3 regions of the Paenibacillus sp. UNC217MF genome follow, and region 3 is predicted to be linked to each of the others. Evidence: predicted binding sites of a transcription regulator. Region 3 holds the regulator's gene; each other region holds the start of a gene.
What was found. The regulator NrdR, encoded in region 3, represses ribonucleotide reductase genes. The targets are predictions, from matches to a motif close to AACACNATATATNGTGTT.
Positions count from the first base shown of each region.

Region 1: nrdI (class Ib ribonucleoside-diphosphate reductase assembly flavoprotein NrdI) is a predicted target of NrdR. The motif match lies at 1,724-1,741, and genes of this name have one in related genera.
Region 2: BP95_RS0103180 (anaerobic ribonucleoside triphosphate reductase) is a predicted target of NrdR. The motif match lies at 2,024-2,041, and genes of this name have one in related genera.

Region 1 covers NZ_JMLT01000008.1:145,194-152,233, reverse strand. Annotated here, with positions in the region: gene BP95_RS0104180 (alpha/beta fold hydrolase) at 155-919, shown strand; gene BP95_RS0104175 (hypothetical protein) at 1,029-1,310, opposite strand; gene nrdI (class Ib ribonucleoside-diphosphate reductase assembly flavoprotein NrdI) at 1,926-2,297, shown strand; gene nrdE (class 1b ribonucleoside-diphosphate reductase subunit alpha) at 2,266-4,362, shown strand; gene nrdF (class 1b ribonucleoside-diphosphate reductase subunit beta) at 4,485-5,483, shown strand; gene BP95_RS0104155 (YitT family protein) at 5,700-6,536, shown strand; gene BP95_RS0104150 (alpha-L-fucosidase) at 6,698-7,040, shown strand, end outside.
Region 2 covers NZ_JMLT01000003.1:663,953-670,992, reverse strand. Annotated here, with positions in the region: gene BP95_RS0103195 (cysteine desulfurase family protein) at 1-963, shown strand, start outside; gene BP95_RS0103190 (PRC-barrel domain-containing protein) at 1,113-1,595, shown strand; gene BP95_RS0103185 (hypothetical protein) at 1,643-1,858, shown strand; gene BP95_RS0103180 (anaerobic ribonucleoside triphosphate reductase) at 2,103-3,992, shown strand; gene nrdG (anaerobic ribonucleoside-triphosphate reductase activating protein) at 3,995-4,474, shown strand; gene BP95_RS0103170 (AI-2E family transporter) at 4,544-5,608, shown strand; gene BP95_RS0103165 (SwmB domain-containing protein) at 5,830-7,040, shown strand, end outside.
Region 3 covers NZ_KK366031.1:29,736-36,775, reverse strand. Annotated here, with positions in the region: gene BP95_RS0128525 (ABC transporter ATP-binding protein) at 1-178, shown strand, start outside; gene BP95_RS0128520 (energy-coupling factor transporter transmembrane component T family protein) at 165-950, shown strand; gene BP95_RS0128515 (hypothetical protein) at 1,038-1,325, shown strand; gene nrdR (transcriptional regulator NrdR) at 1,554-2,033, opposite strand; gene BP95_RS0128505 (alpha/beta-type small acid-soluble spore protein) at 2,161-2,382, shown strand; gene BP95_RS0128500 (lytic transglycosylase domain-containing protein) at 2,450-3,037, opposite strand; gene coaE (dephospho-CoA kinase) at 3,034-3,630, opposite strand; gene BP95_RS0128490 (MntP/YtaF family protein) at 3,660-4,400, opposite strand; gene mutM (DNA-formamidopyrimidine glycosylase) at 4,544-5,377, opposite strand; gene polA (DNA polymerase I) at 5,479-7,040, opposite strand, start outside.

The DNA.
Region 1 (7,040 bases), on a different contig from region 3:
TAGTTATTGGCGATGATCGAATAGGATGGAATCGCAGTGCTTCTGTGAAAGATAAGGCAAGGAAAAAACTAAAAAATCATTGATCTGAATATTGATCCATATCTAATATATGAGGTGAAACAATCAATAGAAAGCCACATGGGAGGGAGCATGAATGGATCTGAGCTACTCGATTTATGGAACAGGAGAGCCGATTGTGCTGATTCACAGCGGAGGCGTCGATTCAAGGGCATGGGGGGAGCTAGTACCACTTCTCGCAAGAACTCACGAGGTCGTTACCTTTGATGCTCGTGGTACGGGACGATCGCCCGCACCGCAAGTACCGCTCAACCTTGTCGAAGATTTACGTCAACTGCTGGACGACCTGAAGCTGGAACAGGTGACCCTAGTTGGGCATTCTATAGGCGGAGAATTGGCTACTAACTTTACATTATCCTCTCCAGATAGAGTCGCTCGACTGATCGCTGTTGCTCCATCCTTGACAGGTTTCATCTTCTCAGAGACGTATCGGGGCTGGATTCAGCAATTGAATTCACTCGCTCCGGATGTGAGCAAGATGATACAGTTTTCATTGCAGGGGCCTATTTATCGTACGGTGATGGCTAGCGGTCAGCGTGATATCTTTATTGATATGCACACCCAATACTTTACGCGTGTCTTCACAGAGTGGCGCAGCTTTGAGGTGATATGGCCTCAGCCACCTGCGATCGAACAGTTGGAGGAAATCGCGGTTCCTACCTTGTTTATGTACGGGACAGTGGAGTGGGACGATATGCGCATGATCGCGGAGGAGTTCAAGCGGATACCACGAATTGCTTTCGTCGAAATAGAGGGTGCAGACCACATGCTCCCATTGACGCACCCTCAAGAAATGGCACCGCACATTCTATCTTTTTTGGAAGCAGCGGATAAATCGTAAGCTACAAATTCCGTGACATTTCACAAATCAGCGGCAGTTAGACACGATTCCGGTGTCTTGTACTGCCGCTATTTCTGTATTCGTATCGGGTCTAGCTAACAAATCATCATTAGATCGTGATCGTGCGATGTGGTTTGCTATAATGCGATGTTCCGCCACCACCGACTATCACTCTTCCGCCTCTCGGAAACACCAATCGCTTGTTTATCCCGCCTGACAGTATTACCTCAACTTGAGCCCGGTTTGCAGTTGCAATGTAAATGACATAACCACTTCTTGATATTTCCGTTCTCCAATTCCGATCAAACTCAGATCGCAGTACCCGGTTTGAATACACCTGATTTACCACATCAGATGATCTCGATGTTCGTAGCGCTTTAGATTTGCTCATCGGATGTTTCCCTCCGTCTATTCAAAATGAATTGACATGAATCACTTCTAGTAATCACTTCCAATTATCGTATGCTTGTTCATATCGGATGTTTGGATTGTGTATGTGGTAATCAAAAAATGTGCTGATTTGACTCCTATGTCTGGATTAATTAAAAAGAGTTGGGATTGGGGAGATCGCCATCCTGTCGCGGAGAAGGGGAATAATCGAATTTTTTTATCATGTATTTCTCTACAATTCCAAAATAAATGATCTCCAATATTCGTCTGAGGTGTGGTACGATAGTAATGTTTTGTGCCAATAGTCGACAAGAAATTTGATAGAGAAAGCGTCATAAAATGGACCTTGCCATTTCTCTTAAAATTGTATATGATTCTATAGCGAACTATATATAGTTGGTTGGGTGCGATACATACACTATATATTGTGACAGCAATTGGGATCGAGCGACGCCACGCGCCGGATTCTAAGACATGCCTATTCAGAGATTGAGAGATTAAAGCGACAGCATACACGATAATGGTACGCAACGTGTCGATCGTTTTGATCCTTGTTTTTGAATGAGCATTTTTTGTTCGTTCCATTTGCAAACTAGTCGAACAACGGAGGGATCACGTGCTTATCGCTTACGATTCGAAGACGGGTAACGTGAAACGATTCGTCGATAAATTGGATTTGGAGTGTGTTCGTGTCACGCCTGACACCAAGCTTAATGAACCCTTTATCCTGATTACGTACACGACCGGGTTCGGACAAGTTCCACAGTCCACGCAAGAGTTTCTGGAAGAACACAGTCATTTGCTCCAAGGTGTCGCGGCCAGCGGCAACATGAACTGGGGCACTCGGTATGGGCTTGCAGCTGACCATATTTCCAGAGAATACTCCGTCCCCGTACTGATGAAGTTTGAACTCAGCGGGACAAAACGAGATGTAGACAACTTTATTCGGGAGGTCCATGACTTTGATACCAAAATGGATACAGCTTAACAATGAAATCATGGTTCAGAAGGACGGTAAATTTCAATTTGGCAAGGATCACGAGGCAGCAAAGAGCTATTTCGTCGATTATGTCAATCAAAATACAGTGTTTTTCCATAACCTTGAAGAGAAGATTCATTATTTGATCGAAAATGATTACTATGAGAAAGAGATTTTCGACCAATATGAATTTAAAGATATTAAGAAATTGTACGAGTTCCTGTACTCGAAGAAATTCCGCTTCCCATCCTTCATGAGCGCGTTCAAGTTCTACAATAACTACGCGATGAAGACGAATGATGATACGAAGTTCTTGGAACGTTATGAAGACAGACTGGCGGTTGTATCCTTGTTCTTAGCGAGCGGAGATATGAACAAAGCATTCGAATATGCAGATCTGTTGATTGCACAAGAGTATCAGCCAGCAACGCCAACCTTCCTGAATGCAGGGAAGAAGCGCAGAGGAGAGCTCGTCAGCTGCTTCCTGCTCGAAGTCAACGATTCCATGAACTCGATCGGATTTGCGATCAACTCCGCACTTCAGTTAAGTAAAATTGGCGGCGGTGTGAGCTTGAACTTGAGCAAGATTCGCGGTGCAGGCGAGCAGATCAAAGGGCTAGACGGTAAAGCAAGTGGCGTACTGCCAGTTATGAAATTGTTCGAGGATGCTTTCTCTTACGCGAACCAACTGGGACAGCGTGACGGAAGCGGCGTTGTATACTTGAACGTATTCCATGCTGACATCCATGAATTCCTGGATACGAAGAAAATCAACAGTGATGAGAAAATCCGCATTAAGACTTTGTCGCTCGGCGTTGTTGCTCCGAACAAGTTTTTCGAGCTTGTTGAGCAGGATAAAGACATGTACTTGTTCTATCCGCACACGGTATTCCAAGCATATGGCAAGCATTTGGATGATATGGATCTCTCCGAAATGTATGATGAGCTCGTAGACAATCCGAAAGTACGCAAAAAGAAAATTGTCGCTCGCGACCTAGTTTTGAAAATTGCACAGATTCAGATGGAATCTGGTTACCCATATATCATGTTTGTAGACAATACGAATGAATACCATGCCCTGAAAGAAATCGGTAAGGTTAAATTCTCCAACCTGTGCAGTGAGATCGCACAGCTTAGTGAAGTGTCCACGATTAACGATTACGGCATTGAGGATGAGATTAACCGCGATATTTCCTGTAACTTGGGTTCACTTAACATTGTTAATGTCATGAAGAATAAGCGGATGCGTGATACGGTTCATCGTTCTATGGACGCACTGACAGAAGTATCTGACCGCAGCAATATCAGCATCGTTCCATCCGTAGCGAAGGCGAACCGTGAGCTTCATTCGGTAGGCCTTGGTGCAATGAACTTGCACGGTTACTTGGCGAAGAACAAGATTGCATATGAGTCCATGGAAGCAAGAGACTTCGTGCGTGCGTTCTTCATGATGCTGAACTTCTATTCCTTGGAACGTTCCATGCTGATTGCGAAAGAGCGCGGCGTGACGTTCACGGACTTTGACAAGAGTGAATATGCGAGCGGCGCATATTTCGATAGATACTTGAACACGGACTTCACTCCGAAGACTGATCGCGTGAAGGAATTGTTCGAAGGTCACACGATGCCTACATTGGAAGACTGGGCTCGCTTGAAGGAGCAAGTGATGGAGCATGGCTTGTACCATGCATACCGTCTGGCAATCGCACCTACAGGCTCTATCTCGTACTTGCAGTCGTCTACAGCTTCGATCGCACCGATTACTCAGCGCATCGAGGAGCGTGAGTACGGAGATTCCAAGACGATTTATCCAATGCCTTACATTAACGATGAGAACTACTTCTATTACAAAGAAGCATATGACATGGATATGTTCAACCTGATTGACTTGGTTGCGGATGTTCAAGTTCATATTGACCAAGCGATCTCAACGGTACTGTTTGTTAAGGATGATCTGACGACTCGTGATCTTGCAAAATATTATATTTACGCACAGAAGAAGGGGCTTAAGACGCTCTACTATACACGTACGAAGAAGAAAACAATCGATGAGTGTGTAAGCTGCGTTGTCTAATTGAGCGCAACCTGCATTAAATGAGAGTTCAAAAAGGATGGTTTTCAGCACCGAGCACTGTGTATATTACTTCGTGATAAAAAAGCGGTCTTTTTGAATTACCTCTAGAAGGAGATTCGTAGATGAGAAACTTTGAAGCTGTTAACTGGAACAGACCTGAATCGGATTATATGGAAATGCTGTGGACGCAAAATACGTCCCAATTCTGGCTTGATACGGAGATTCCAATCTCGAAAGACTTGAAGTCTTGGACGAAAATGTCCGATGATGAGAAACTTGCCTATATGCATGTGCTTGGCGGCTTGACCTTGCTGGATACAGAACAAGGGAACGTGGGAATGCCAGTTATTGCGCAGCATGTAGATGGGAAGCAGAAGAAGGCAATTCTGATCTTCCAAGCGGCAATGGAAGAAATTCATGCGAAGAGCTACAGCACCATCTTTACGACGGTTGCTAGCACAGCAATGATTGATGAGACATTCGATTGGGTAAAAGACAATAAGCACCTACAGAAGAAGACAGCAATCATTGACGGCCTATATAAAGGCATTCAAGACAACGATCCAATCAGCTTGTACAAAGCGATGGTGGCATCGGTATTCTTGGAGAGCTTCCTGTTCTATTCCGGCTTCTTCTATCCACTGTACTTGGCTGGACAAGGCAAGATGGTAGCAAGCGGCGAGATCATTAAGCTGATCATCCGCGACGAGAGCGTCCATGGCGTGTTCGTAGGCTTGCTTGCACAGGAAATTTACAATAAGCAAAGTGCGGACGTGCAGCGTGAGTTGTCCCAATTCGTGAACAAGCTGATGCTTGAATTGTACGAGAACGAGCTTGAATACACTGAGCAGCTATATGATGCAATTGGACTTACACATGAAGTTAAGAAGTACATTCGTTACAACGGCAACAAAGCGCTCATGAACTTGGGCTTTGAGCCATACTTCCCAGAAGAAGATGTTAACCCCGTTGTCTTGAACGGTATCCGTACCGAAACAAGTACACATGACTTCTTCTCCACGAAGGGAAGCGGGTATCAAAAGGGCAAGGTAGAGCCTTTGCAAGACAAAGACTTTACAATGCTGAACGATCGTGTCAAACAATCCGATATCTTTGCATAAGATGATAAGGATTGCTAGGAATGATGCAAGAACAACTGAGTGGGAACGCTCAGTTGTTTTTGTATTGTCGTGTCATAAGAGCGGAATACTTAATGTACCGGCTGCATGTATATCCATACTAGGGGAACACCCGTATATTCATGAATCAATTTTCACTGCTTTAGTTTGATGAGATAATTCGGACAGATGATTTTCATACATAAAGGACGGGCTTTCATGAAAAAAAGAATTACGGATATTGCTATCATTATCGCAGGCGCTTTCATTTTTGCATTAGCAGTTAACTTGTTTGTCATCCCCAATGATTTCGGTGAGGGCGGGGTAACAGGGGTTACCATTATTCTCTACTATCTGTTTGAATGGTCACCAGGGTTGATGAACTTGATCTTAAATGCGGTATTGCTTGTCGTTGGCTACAAATTCTTGGATAAGAATACGACGATCTATACCATCATTGCAGTTGTGTTCAACTCATTATTCCTGCATTTGACGGAGAGCTGGAGGATTGCATCCAATGAGCTCATGATCAATGCGATTTTTGGCGGTATTTTCGCAGGTGTCGGGATCGGTCTCATCATCCGAGTTGGGGGCACAACAGCAGGCTCGACGATTTTGGCACGTATTATGAACAAGTATTTGGATTGGAATGTAAGTTACGCATTGTTGTTCTTCGACCTCATCGTGGCATTCGCGTCGTTCTTCATCATTGGTCCGCAAGGCTTGATGCTAACTATCGCGATGCTGTATGTAGGGACGAAGGTGATGGACTTCATTATCGAAGGATTGAATCCGAAGAAGGCGGTTACGATTATCTCCGAGGAGCATGATCGGATCGCGGAGCAAGTGAATGTCGTCATGGATCGTGGAGTGACGGTGCTCGAAGGACATGGTTATTACACGAAGGATCGGAAGCAAGTACTGTACATTGTTATTAGTAAGCAGGAAGTATCAACCTTGAAGAAAATCGTCCGAGCAACAGATAAGGATGCATTTATTACGATTCATGATGTTAGGGATGTATTCGGAGAAGGCTTTATTGATATTACGAAATAATCAGGCTTAAACAACCAAATAAGGCGTGTCTGCCACTTGGATTCCGCGCCACATCTAACTGTGAAAAAGTTAGGTGTGGCGCGGAATGTTTTCGCTAACACTTTTCTGCCAAAGTGTGCGATAATACGAATTGTACAACTAGAATATGGGAGGGCACAACAATGGTACAACCGTGGTTTGAGAAAGCGAAGCTTGGGATTTTCATTCATTATGGCATTTATGCGGTCGATGGGATTTCAGAATCCTGGTCTTTCTATAATGGAAGAGTGTCGTATGAAGACTACATGAAGCAGCTCGATGGGTTTACGGCAAGCAAGTTCGATGCAGACAAGTGGGCAGACCTCTTCGAGAAGTCTGGCGCGAAATATGCAGTTCTGACAACGAAGCATCATGATGGCGTTGCATTGTGGGATACGAAGTACAGCGACTTGAACGTTGTGAAGAAGACGCCTGCCAAGCGTGATCTGATCAAAGAGTATGCCAAGGCGCTTACAGATCGCGGTA
Region 2 (7,040 bases), on a different contig from region 3:
GGTGCAGCATGGTCTGCCTGGCTGCAGCAATCGTCAGAAACTGCTGCTCAGCAAGGAAGCAGTGGCGATGCATCCGCACGCAAGCCGCATATCGTGACGACTCAATTGGAGCATCATGCAGTGCTGCATGCGTGCGAGCGCTTGGAGCAGTTGGGCTTCGAGGTTACTTATGTTGCGCCGGATCAGATGGGTCGAGTATCGGTTGAGGCAATTGAAGCTGCACTGTGCCCGCATACTTGTCTTATTAGTGTCATGTATGGCAACAACGAGGTGGGCACACTTCAGCCGATAGAAGAAATTGGCCGCTTGGCACGTGAGCATGGCATTCTGATGCATACGGATGCCGTTCAGGTGCTCGGCCATTTGAAGCTCGAACTGTGCGCTTTGCCGGTTGACTTCGCCAGTTTCTCTGCCCATAAGATTAATGGCCCCAAGGGAGTAGGCGTTCTCTATGCTCGCGCAGGTGTTCACTGGGATCCTCTGCTGTATGGTGGAAGCCAAGAACGCAAGCGCAGAGCAGGGACGGAGAATGCAGCAGGGATTGCCGGAATGGCGAAGGCAATGGAGATAGCGAATGGCTCACTTCCAGCGAAGCTGGAGGAACTAGCGCAGGTGCGCAGCACGCTGTGGACAGAGTTGTCAGCAGTTCTCGGCGATCGAGTGGTCATGAATGGCCATCCTACTGAGCATTTGCCTCATATATTGAATGTCAGTTTCTTGGATGTGCCTACGGAGACAATGCTGATGAATTTGGACTTGGCGGGAATTATGGCATCGAGCGGATCTGCCTGCACATCAGGCTCGCTTGAATTGTCGCATGTGCTAGAGGCTATGGATTTACCAGATGAGCGCAAGAGAACGGCTGTACGATTCAGCTTCGGTTTGGGCAATACTAGGGAAGAGGCTGCTTGCGCTGCGCAACAAATTGCAACCATCGTATCACGTGTTCGTACTAGACAGTAAGGGAACTGTCACAGCGTGAAAGGAGGGGCGTTTGAAGATAACGCGGCATGTTGGCCGGGGACGTACGTGAAATGAGAATCTCCCTGATTCTGATGAGGAACGTCCTGCATTTGGAAGTGAATGCCGTTAGCTGAAGAGGGGGCCCCGATATGAAGCTGTTGGAACTAATCGGCCTTCCCGTATACGGAATCGAGACGGGGAAGCGGTTGACCAAGGTAAAGGATATCCGCATTTCGAATGATTGGACTATCACACATATAGAGCTTGAAGGTCGTTCCCGCAAGGGATCACCACCTCCTTCTGTGAGCTGGGAAGAGGTGGCGGCTTGTGGTGAGGATGCAATAATGATCGCGAATGATACAGCCATCCGGCATACGGAGGCTATCCATATAGAGAGGGCTTTCTTGACAGGGAATGGAGCGTTGAAGGATTTGCCTGTCATGACAAGTGAAGGATCGCAATTAGGATGGGTCGCCGATGTTTATTTTCAGCCAAATATGGGTAACCAAGTAACAGGTCTGGAAATTTCAGACGGTTTGCTGTCTGACTTGTTGGAAGGCAGACGGCGGATAGATGGGACAAGCCGCTTGAAATGGGGATCAGATGTTATCATCTTCGAAGATGGCGGATAACCTGAACGGTACGAACAAATTAGTCAATGGACGGAATGGTGAATACGATGTTGCGATGCCCGAATTGCAATTCCAAAGATATCGGGAAAATTGGTTCCCACCAATTTTATTGCTGGGGATGTTATATAGAGCTGACGGTGAACGGTGACAAGATGTCAGTTTACCAGGTCGAAGAGGATGGCACATTAAGCTCTCTGGATGACTTGTTTTTTGGTGATGAATTTGCTGCACCTTCGTTCCCAGAGGCGCAGGCTTCATCGTAAGGGTCAGGCAGAAATATCCACCATATGGAACATAAGCGCTCGTAATCGCCTTGTAGAGGCGATTGCGGGCGCTTTTTGCATGGTCGGCCATTTGTCCGTGATGAATCTCATATTGTGAGAAAAAGAGTTCGTTCATAATGCATATTGTGCTCATTTTCAAATAACAACACTAGATATAGTTAACATAGACAAATTGCACTGAAAATGATGGTACATAAAGAGAAAGGAATGAGTTGATATGACGATGGTATCCATGAAACGGACGAACGCAGTATGGGATCGGAGCAAACGGACCAGCACAGAGCGGCTGACGGCATCGCTGCATGAGATTGTTGACGGTGGCAATCAGGATCTGATGCAGGAAAATGCGAATGTAGATGGAAGATCGCCAATGGGTATGATGGGGAAGATCGCTAGCGAAAGCGCACGCTGGTATGCGGTTCAACATCTGCTGTCTGCAGACGTAAGAGATGCAGTGGAGCAGAACCTGATGTATCCACATGATCTTGATTTCTATGCCTCCGGTACGACAACGTGCTGCCAGATTCCTCTGGGCAAGATGTTGAAGCAGGGGTTCAACACAGGTCATGGATATATGCGCGAGCCGCAGGATATTAAGAGCGCGCTTGCGCTGGCATCGATTATATTACAGGCGAACCAGAACCAGCAGCATGGCGGACAGGCGTATCCGATGTTCGATTATGATGTGGCCCCTTATGTGCGCAAGACATTCAATCGCCATATTCGCTATATGGAATCACTGCCGCTGCAAGCAGACTTCAATCTAGAGACAGAGGCGTGGAGACTAACGGAGCGTGACGTATATCAGGCTTGCGAGGCATTCATTCATAATGCGAACTCGATGCATTCTAGAGGCGGCGGGCAGGTACCGTTCATTTCATTGAACTATGGAACGGACACCTCTGTGGAGGGGAGAATGCTGATTAAACAGTTTCTTCTCGCAACGCAGGCTGGTCTTGGCAGAGGAGAAACACCTATCTTCCCGATTCAAATATTCAAAGTGAAGAAAGGCGTCAACTTCGATCCTGCTGATCCGAATTATGATCTGTACCAGCTTGCCTTGCAAACGACAGCGCAGCGGCTGTTCCCTAACTTTGCCTTTCTCGATGCTCCGTTCAATGCGCAGTACGATAACGGCACACCCGAGAGCGAGGCATGCTACATGGGCTGCAGAACGCGCGTCATGGGCAATGTGAACGGGGACGAAACGGCGATCGGCAGAGGGAACTTGTCATTTACCTCTTTGAATCTTGTTCGCCTTGCTATGATGTCGTCCAGTGTGGATGATTTCTTTGGCCGATTGGACTCACTTCTGTCCTTGACAGTGAAGCAGTTGAGGGAGCGATTCGACTATCAATCGAAGAAGCAGGTGCGTGACTTTGCTTTTCTTATGAAGCAAGGGGTATGGCGCGGAAGTGAGGACTTGCAACCCGAGGATGAGCTGGGAGGTATCCTGAAGCAGGGGACACTTAGTGTTGGCTTTATCGGACTTGCTGAGGCGCTTGTAGCGCTTGTTGGTTCCCATCATGGCCAGTCTGAGGATGCACGCAAGCTAGGCATGCGCATCGTGTCTCATATGCGTATGCGAATGGATGAGGCGATTGAAGCGACAGGTCTTAATTTCTCCTTAATCGCGACGCCGGCTGAAGGTCTATCGGGTAAATTTACGAGCCGGGATCGAGATGATTTTGGAGTGAGACAAGGAATTACGGATCGGAAATATTACACCAACTCGTTTCATGTACCCGTCTATTACTCGTTGAAAGCAATCGACAAGATTCAAATCGAAGGGCCGTTCCATGAGCTGTGCAATGCCGGGCATATCACGTATGTTGAGCTGGATGGAAGCGCGAAAGCCAACCCACAGGCACTTGACCGTATCGTGCGTGCAATGGCGATGAGCGGGATTGGGTATGGTTCTCTTAATCATCCTGTTGATCGCTGTCGTACATGCGGCCATCAAGATACGATTGAAGATAGCTGTCCGATGTGTGGAAGCTCAGGTTCGCAGATTGAGCGCATTCGCCGCATTACCGGTTATTTGGTAGGGGATATGGACAAGTGGAACTCTGCGAAGCGGAAGGAAGAGACGGAGCGGGTGAAGCATCGATGAGTATGCGTGTTCTATCTATTTTGCATGACAGTGTCGTTGACGGCGAAGGGCTGCGTACAGTTGTGTTCTTCAGCGGCTGCCCCCATCAGTGCGAGGGGTGTCATAACCCGCAATCGTGGAACATGATGAACGGCACGGAAATGAGTGTAGCGGAGGTGGCAGCCGAGTTGCTGTCCAATCCGCTTACGGATGTCACACTGTCCGGTGGAGAACCGTTCATGCAAGCAAAGGAAGTGAAGGAATTGACCCGGCTGCTGCGTCAGTCGGGTCGACATATATGGGTATATACGGGATATACGGTGGAGCAGCTGCTTGAAAGAGGAACAGCTGACCAGCAAGAGCTGCTTCGCTGTGTGGATGTATTGGTTGATGGTCCGTTCGTAGCGGAGCGCCGTTGTCCAGGACTTCCCTTCCGCGGCAGTGACAATCAGCGCATATGGCGGATGGAGGAAGGGATACCAGTTGGATTAATTTCTCTCTAGGCTACACATACTTTACTGTATTGCAAGCATTCTACATCACAAGCGTACATGAATGGAGTGTGTAATACAGTGGAGCGTTTTTGGAAGAACCGTCTTTTTGTAATGGCTATCTATTGTCTGCTTGGTCTTATCATCCTCTATTTTCTATTTATGATGAAACCTCTTATCGGGCATGTATACGGCTTCCTCAAGGCCGTGCTTGCCCCCTTCTTCGTGGCCATGATCATTGCCTATGTGTTAAATCCGATCGTAATCCTGCTCAATGAGCGGAAAGTGCCGCGAACGATGGCAGTGCTGCTTATTTATGCAGTGTTTATTGCGGTAGTTACCGTGATTTTAGTTAATATCATCCCCATGCTGGTGAAGCAGCTTGCTGAGCTTAACAATCAGATGCCCCACCTAAATGCGAAGGCGGAACAGATGATGGACGGGGTTAGCAAGACGATGCCGTCATCTGTACGTTCCGGATTAAATGACTCCATTTATGCTCTAGAGGAGCGGATAGGCAAAGCGATATCGGACTTTATGGAGAATATTGGGGCCGCCATTAATTTGCTCTTCATTGCGCTTATCGTACCATTCCTCATTTTCTACATATTGAAAGATTTTGACGTATTCGAGAGGGCGGTAATAGCTTATGTGCCGCGTTCGCATCGCAAGCATACGGTGATGCTATTTAGAGAAATTGATGCTGCACTAGGAAGCTACGTCCGGGGTCAATTTCTCGTATGCCTTATTATCGGTGTGCTTGCATATATCGGCTATTGGATAATCGGCATGCCCTATGCGCTTCTGCTTGCGTTATGTGTAGCCGTGTTCAATATTATTCCTTATCTCGGTCCATACTTCGGTGCTGCTCCCGCACTTATCTTCGCAGCGACGGTATCGCTCAAAATGATTATTTTGGTCATCGTTGTAAATACTATCTGCCAAATTGTAGAAGGGAATATTATTTCTCCACAGATCGTGGGCAAGACGCTTCATATGCATCCGCTGACGATCATTTTCGCCCTGCTTGTGGGCGGGGAGATTGCTGGAGTTGTGGGGCTAATCCTTGCGGTTCCTTTCTTTGCAGTCGTAAAAGTAATCTGTCAGCATATAGTAGCCTATCAAATCCGAAGAAAGACAGTGTGAGCATTTATCGGTAGTGGAGGAAAATCAAAGTAACGAAACATCCTACTTAAGACCTATTTTTCAGAAAGTTTCGCAATTATGAACAACAAATATGTTGTTCGGCGCGTTTAAAGAATTGGATACGGCGGTAATGAAGGATGGACGCCGTATATTTTATTCGTGAAACTATGCGAAGTTGCGTCCTGGGGAACGAACGGGAAATTAAGGGAGGAGAGTTCTACGTGAAACGAACACTTGCGATATTGCTCACCATTGCTTTAGCGATGGAACTTTCTGCGAATGCCGCCATGGCTTTGCCGCAGACAGACTCAAGCACAGCACTTAAAGACTCAGTGAAAGATAAAATAGAGGGCTTAAAAACAATTAAGGTGGCATCCATGTCTCCAGCTGCTGGAGCGACGGGTGTCAATGTCGGAACTGAACTTATTCTTACGTTTACAAGTGAAGTGGAAAAAGGAAGCGGGAACATCACCATAAGAAAGAAAAATGGCGATAAGGTAGAGGATGTTGCAGTAGACGGCAGCCAAGTTCGGCTCGATGATACGAAGAAAAAAGCAACGATTACGCTATCCAAGCCGTTGGATTCTGGAACTTCCTATCGGGTTCAAGCAGATTTCGGTACGTTCAAGTCTGGCAGCTCTGAGTTCCTGGGTATTTATGACCCTACAGAATGGACGTTCACGACAGCAGCTGATACTGGAGCGCCTCAGCTGGATACGGTATCGCCAGCGATCGGGCAACGGGACGTCCGTGTGGATTCCAAGCTTGTGTTGACTTTCAAGGAGAAGGTATGGAAGCAATCTGGCGGGAGCGTCATTATGAAGCAGGCAAAAGACGGCAAAGTGCTTGAAGCGCTGCCGATGTCCTCTAACCGGGTTACGGGAGACGGAACAAATACAATTACGATTGACCCCGTTCAACAATTGAAGCCTAATATGGATTACACGATTGAGATTGCGGCAGATTCTCTGCGCAATGCAAGTGGGAAGTCTTATGCTGGATTGAATACATGGAAATTCACAACAGGCAATCCAGATACAGTGGCTCCATCGTTGAAGTCCGCTGTGCTGAGCAAGGTGGACACGATTCGCTTAACGTTCGACAAGGAATTGAAGAAGACCTCGGTTCCACCAGCTGCAAGCTTCGAAGTATGGGTAAATGGTGACACACGCCGTGTAACGGGAACGGCTATGGGCAGCGATTATGTGGATGTAAGCCTGGAGAACGGAGTCCCTGTGGGTCAGAGCATTTCCATTTCCTATCGTCCTGGCGCTGACCGCAAGTCTATTCAGGATACGGCAGGCAATGCGGCTGCTGCATTTGAGAAAGTATCGGTAAGCAATGAGGTTGACCGTACGCCTCCTGTTATGAAGCAAGCGAATGCGGAAGGCATGAAGGTAGTGTTGGATATGTCGGAGCCGCTGGATACAGT
Region 3 (7,040 bases):
TATTGTGCTAGATGAAGGTTGCATACAGTTTGACGGCAGCCCTTCCAAGCTGTGGAAGGAGCACCCTGAGCTCGTGGAGAAGTGTCATCTGCGTATGCCGATGAACTTCGCGGTGACATCTCGCTTACTTGTACAGACTACAGGTATCGAAGGAGGAGATCATCCTGATACTCCGTGATTGGAATCCAAGCATTAAGGGGCTTGCGATCATTATAGCGGTTATTATGCTGTCGTTGACATTCGATCCGGTTACACCGCTTGCAGCACTTGTCTACATCGTTCTATTTACATTCCTATTAGGGAACATATCATGGCGTAAATGGCTGCTTAGCTTCTGCCCCTTCCTCATTATGGGCATCGGCTACGTGTGGACGGCTCTCGTCTTCCCGCGTTCTGCCGATCCCGCTTCAAGTGCCATTCTATGGCAGTGGGGGTCGTTCATCATTACAGAGGCCACGTTCCAGCAGGCGGTATCACTCGGACTCAGAGTGCTTATCTTCTCCGCCTTGTCGCTCATCTTCATCTTGACGACAGATCCTGTTCGCTTCATACTGAGCCTGATGCAGCAGTGCAAGCTGTCGCCCAAGTGGGCATACGGTATTCTGGCAGGCTATCGCTTCCTACCCTTCTTCAAGGAAGAACTGCGCATCATACAGGATGCCCACCGCATGCGAGGCATAGAACGGGAGCGTGGCTGGAAGAGCAAGCTGCGGGCATGGAAGCGTCATGCAATTCCACTGCTTGCTTCAGCTATCCGCAAGTCGGAGCGTGTAGCTGCCGCCATGATATCGAAGGGATTCACAGGCCGACGTGGAAGAGCTTATTATGTGAAGCTTCGAGTTACATGGAAGGATTGGGCCTTACTCTTCCTTCTGCTAGGCGGAATCGCGTTATGCTACTACGTATCCTGGAAACTTGGGTTCGTACAATGGTATCAAGGACAATTGTGACACATTATGACACCCTTTTCGTACATCATGCATAACATATCTAAGCACATTGTATGTTCCGCTATTATGCGAAAAGGAGGTCTTTCTATGCCTAAAAAAATCACGCCTAAGAAGATCACGTCTAAGACGTTATCCCCCCATTACTCCAAAAGTGTAAAGTTCTTGAAAAAATTCGTAAAGATAAAGGCCAAAAACGGTAACATATATACAGGCACCATCGTGAAAGTAGATAAAAAGAGAGTGTACTTAAAGGTCAACTCCGTAAAGCATGCGGGAAAAGTACACACTTCATTTTTCCCTTTCATCTTGCCGTTGGTGCTCTTCGATCTCCTTGCTATCGTGCTGCTTGATACCCGTAGACGAATTATTTTTTAACGACCTATTCTCCCTCAAATGTTTGAGGGAGTTTTTATTTGCACGACAAACTCACGAACAATTCGAGATAACGCTCCAGCTCCTCAAAACGGGGAAAATGCCCGCTACGATGGAAAGTCGTCTGCAATGTAGATCTGTAGTTATTTATAACCCACACTACAATTGATTGATCGACAAAATACAAAGAACCCCTCAAGCAGATTACTGCTTAAGAGGTTCTCATTTGAATTATTTATCTGAGTGTTCGCCAAGGGCGTTCTTCGACAGAAGATGATTCAGTTCCTTCATAAACATGCTGATATCCTTGAACTGACGATAGACCGATGCGAACCGCACATAAGCAACTTCATCTACTGGATAGAGCTGCTCCATGACGAAATCACCGATGACACGGCTGTCTACCTCCGCATGGGCGGTATCGCGCAGCTGCTTCTCGACCTCCGAAGCAATCATCTCCAGCCGTTCCACAGATACGGGACGCTTCTCACAGGCACGAATAAGTCCGCGCAGCATCTTATCCCTACTGAACTCTTCCCTGCTTCCATCCTTCTTAATAACGATGAGCGGAGTCTCCTCCACCATCTCGAATGTAGTAAAGCGTCTGCTGCACAGCTCGCACTCCCGCCTGCGGCGAATAGACTTATTGTCGTTCGCTGGACGAGAATCAAGTACCTTTGTTCCTAAGTGGTCACAATAAGGACACTTCATTTTCGTTCCTCCGTTCTACTCTTGATGTTATCACAATTCACTTTTTAAAAAGTTACCAGTGGTTACCTGTAATGATCTTTGAAAGAATGCACACAATACAATTACCAACCGCAAGGAGGTGAATCAAATGAGCCAAAACAATCGTTCCAGCAACAACTTGGTCGTACCTCAAGCGACAGCAGCTCTTGAACAAATGAAGTTCGAGATCGCACAAGAGTTGGGCATTGCCATCCCATCTGACGGATACTATGGCAACATGGCAACTCGTGACACGGGTTCTATCGGGGGTTACATCACGAAGCGCCTTGTCCAAATCGCTGAACAATCTCTTGCAGGTCAATACAAATAATGACGGAAGAAGCGTCGGACATCATGCGCGATAACGGTATCGGCTTGTCCGATGCTTCTTCTTCATTCTACTTCATTTTCGGATAGATGTTTTTATACTTATCATAATAATGGATAACACGCTGTACGTACAACTTTGTTTCCCCATATGGAATTTGCTGCTTGGCTGTGTCATAGCTGCCGTCCCATACTTTGTTGCGAATCCATTTGTTCACATTGCCGGGACCCGCGTTGTAAGCAGCGATCGCCGCGATCCAATTCTCATTGAATTGCTTATGCAGCGATTTCAGATACCATGTGCCAATAAGAATATTGGGGTCGGCCGTATTTTTCAACTCGTCCAAAGACCAACGATTATTCATCTTCAGCTGCTCCATCGCCCATGTGGCCGTTTCCGGCATCAGCTGCATGACTCCAATCGCTCCCTTGCGAGATTCGCGCCCCGCTTGGAAGTTCGTCTCCACTCGAATGATAGCAGCCACAAGCAGAGGATCTACATCATATTGAGCTGCATATTTGCGGATCTCGTCTTCATATGCAATCGGGTACATCCATCTCCCCAGCCATTGCGACTGAACGAACAGCAAGAACAGCATGCCCAAAAACAACAGCAATAGCACTCTCTTTTTGCGGAGCATTTTCATCATACGATTCATAGCAAGCCTTTCTCCGACCAGAAATGGTCGAGCTGCTTGATCGTATCTTCCAACGAACCGCTATTGTCGATAATAATGTCCGCCAGCTCTCGCTTTTTCTCCATACTCCACTGAGCATTCAGCCTCTGTTCAGCTTCGCGCTCGCTCCAACCGTCCCGTTCCATTAGACGCTGTAATTGAACACTTTTTGGAACATACACTACCAATATCGAATCGAACATCTCGCTTAGACCTGACTCATACAGGAGCGGTATATCAACGACAACAAGACGTTCTGGATGGTCCGTCTCATATTGATGCATTTGACGCTGGATTTCCTTCCGGATAGCCGGGTGGGTGATGCTTTCTAACGCTTTGCGACTTGTCTCATCTGCAAAGACAACCTCCCCTAATCGCTTCCGATTGAGCGTTCCGTCCGCAAGCAGCATGTCCGATCCGAAATGCACCGCAATTTGTTCCAACACGGGACTGCCAGGGAGAACGACTTCCCTGGCAATCTTATCAGCATCAACCAGCAGAGCGCCTCGCTCCACTAGTAATCGGGAGACGGTGCTCTTGCCGGAAGCAATGCCTCCGGTTAACCCGATGTTCATGCCTTCACCTCATTCTATAATAATGCCGCTTACGTCAGCAGCTTAATAATCCCCATTATAATTAACATCAGTCCTGGCACAAATGACAGCTTCCCAATCCAGCGCGCGCCTGCGAATGCAATCCCAACATGAATGCCGAGTCGCAGAAATATGCCGCTGAATAAGGCAATAACAATCGCGGTCATGAGTGCAGGATAGCCTAACAGCGCGGCTCCTATACCCGCTCCAAATGCATCCAACGACAACGCTACTCCAAGCCACGCAGCCTCTATTGCACTAATGGTGCCCGAACGATCCATGTCCGCTGCGCTTGGAGTCTTCAATATTTGAATGACAACGCCCAAGCTCTTCAATTGAATGCGCACCACTTGCTTCGGCTCATCCCCCATCGGAATAGATGGAACTGAAGAGGATTGAACAACTGCTGATATATGCATCTGATCTGCTGCCGCATCTTCACTGCTTACTATGTGATCCAACGGATCATCCTCATCGTGCGATGAGCGAAGCAGCTGCAGGATAGCCCAACAGCCAATCCCGACAAGAATAAGTGATCCGATCCATTGAGCTACAGCAGGAGATACATACTGAATAAGCAAGTTTCCTACTTGCATCGACAGTAGAATGACCAGTCCAGAGCAGCATGCAATGACAGCAATTGAAGTCCAAGGGATGCGGAGCCGGCGCAATCCGTAGGTCATTCCTACTCCGAAGCTATCCAGACTCAAGGCAAAAGCCAGGATGAACAAAGATACTGTATGAATAAGCAACTACCGTTCCCTCCCGCTAGGCAGTTCCCAAGCTAGTGCAAACTAGCGTACAACTCACAGCTCAGGAATCCCGATTTACCATATCATATGGGCAAGAGTGGATAAGAGTGCTTATTCAACTTTTCAGTTTACCTAGGTTTCCATTACTTAGAACGATGCTGGCATACCGGGCAGTAATGGGTCCCCCGACCGCCGACTACTGTCTTCTCAATGATACTGCCGCATTGAACACAAGGTTGCCCTTGACGTCCATACATTTGCAGCTGATGCTGGAACATCCCCATTTCCCCTTGGCCATTTACATATGACTTGATGGAGGAGCCGCCAGCTTCAACCGCATCTTGAAGGGTTTCAATAATCGCGCGATGCAGAAGCGCGTACTCTTCATCCGTAAGCTCATCTGCCGCACGATTTGGGTGAATGCCTGCTCTGAACAGAGCTTCATCCACATAAATATTTCCGATTCCTACTACGATGTGCTGGTTCAGCAGGACTGGCTTAATAAAGCTGCGCCGTCTTCTCATCGCTTCCGCGAAGCGTTCGGCAGTAAATTCAGGAGACAAGGGTTCTACTCCCAGCTTATGAAGAGGAGGCTGCTCCCATTCCTCTCCTGCTGCGAATAGATGCATCGTGCCGAATTGGCGGACATCCTTATAACGCAGCTCGGTACCGTCATCGAAATGGAAAATAACATGCGTATGCTTCTCAACTGGCTCATTAGCAGCATATACGCCGTAGCGACCTTCCATACGCAGATGGGATACAAGAACAAGCCCATCCAGCAGGATCCGCAAGAACTTGCCCCTGCGCTCAACCCGTTCAATCGTGTGACCCTTCAATGCATCACAAAATTGCTCTATTTCTGACGGCCGCTGGATAATACGAGGCAGCGTAACCGTTACCCGCTCAATCCGCTTTCCAGCGACCAATGTATTCAATGTTTGTTTGACTGTTTCTACTTCCGGCAATTCCGGCATGTCCAATCACCTCTTGATATTTTCATTATACCGAAAAAGCCGCTCTCATGTAGGCTTGGCGGTTATTACATCGTTCTCGCTCACCGCCTTAGGCTTACTTTCTACTTCGCTTCATACCAATTCTCGCCGCTGTTTACATCTGCTCGCAGCGGAACACAGAGCTCAATAGCCGATTCCATTACTTCAGGAACAAGCTTCAACATCGTCTCCATCTCTTCATCTGGAACCTCGAATACCAATTCATCGTGTACTTGCAGCAGCATTCGGCTCTTCAGCCCCGCTTCGCGCATACGAGCATCCATCTGAACCATAGCGAGCTTAATAATATCTGCGGCCGTTCCTTGAATCGGAGTATTCATCGCCGTCCGCTCTGCGAATGAACGCAGATTGAAGTTGGAAGCATGAATATCCTTCAAGTACCGTCTGCGCTCCAGCATTGTCTTTACATAGCCGTCTTGGCGAGCGAGCTTCACGATGTCTTCCATATACTGCTTAACGCCTTGGAATACAGCGAAATACTGCTCGATAAACTGCGCTGCTTCCTTGCGTGTAATATTCAAGTTCTGAGACAGTCCGTAATCACTAATCCCGTATACAATCCCGAAGTTAACCGCCTTCGCCGAACGGCGCATATTCGCGTCAACCTGCTCAGGAGATACACCGAATACGTCCATCGCGGTCTTCGTATGAATGTCCATGTCATGCAGGAAGGCTTCCTTCAGCTTCTCGTCTCCCGAGATATGAGCCAATACACGAAGCTCAATCTGAGAGTAGTCGGCAGCAACGATATGCCATCCCTTCTCCGAAGGAACAAACGCCTGACGAATCTTGCGTCCTTCCTCAAGCCGAACGGGAATATTCTGCAGGTTCGGATATTGGCTGCTTAGCCGTCCGGTCGCTGTAATGGTCTGACGGAAGTAAGTGTGGACATTGCCCGTTTCCTTGCGCACTTCCTTCAGTAATCCTTCAATATACGTCGATTGGAGCTTCGTCATTTGACGGTAATGCAGAATCAGTGGAATGATCTCGTGGTAAGGCTCCAGCTTCTCCAATACTTCCGCATCTGTGGAATATCCGGTCTTCGTCTTCTTGATGACAGGAAGTCCGAGCTTATCGAATAGAATCTCACCAAGCTGCTTCGGCGAACCAACATTAAACTCCGTACCTGCGAGCTCATAAATACGCTTCATTGTCGTCTCAATTTGTTCTGTAAACTGTGTACCTAATTGATTCAGCGCATCTGTATCGACTTGAATGCCGGTCTTCTCCATCTGCGCCAGTACACGAGACAATGGAAGCTCCAGGTCAAAATAAAGCCGGTTCATTTCCTGCTCCTGGAGCAATTGCTCCATCACAGGCTTCAGCTGGCGAACAAGCTTGCCCTTGCGAGCAGCGTGCAGCGCAACAGTCTCAAGTTCAGGAACCTTGAACTTGGCGCCCTTCCCGTACACTTCTTCATCCGTCGGGCTAGACGACAAGCCGTACTTCTCCGCAATCGCTTGAAGGGACAGTGCCGCATCATCCGGGTTGAGCACATAGGAAGCAAGCTGAGCATCGAATGCGGAACCATCATAGGGAACGCCTGTCCAATGCAGCACCAATTCCGCATAATGCATATCGTAGCCGCTCTTCGGCTTCCCTTGATCGGCGATCCATTCCCGTA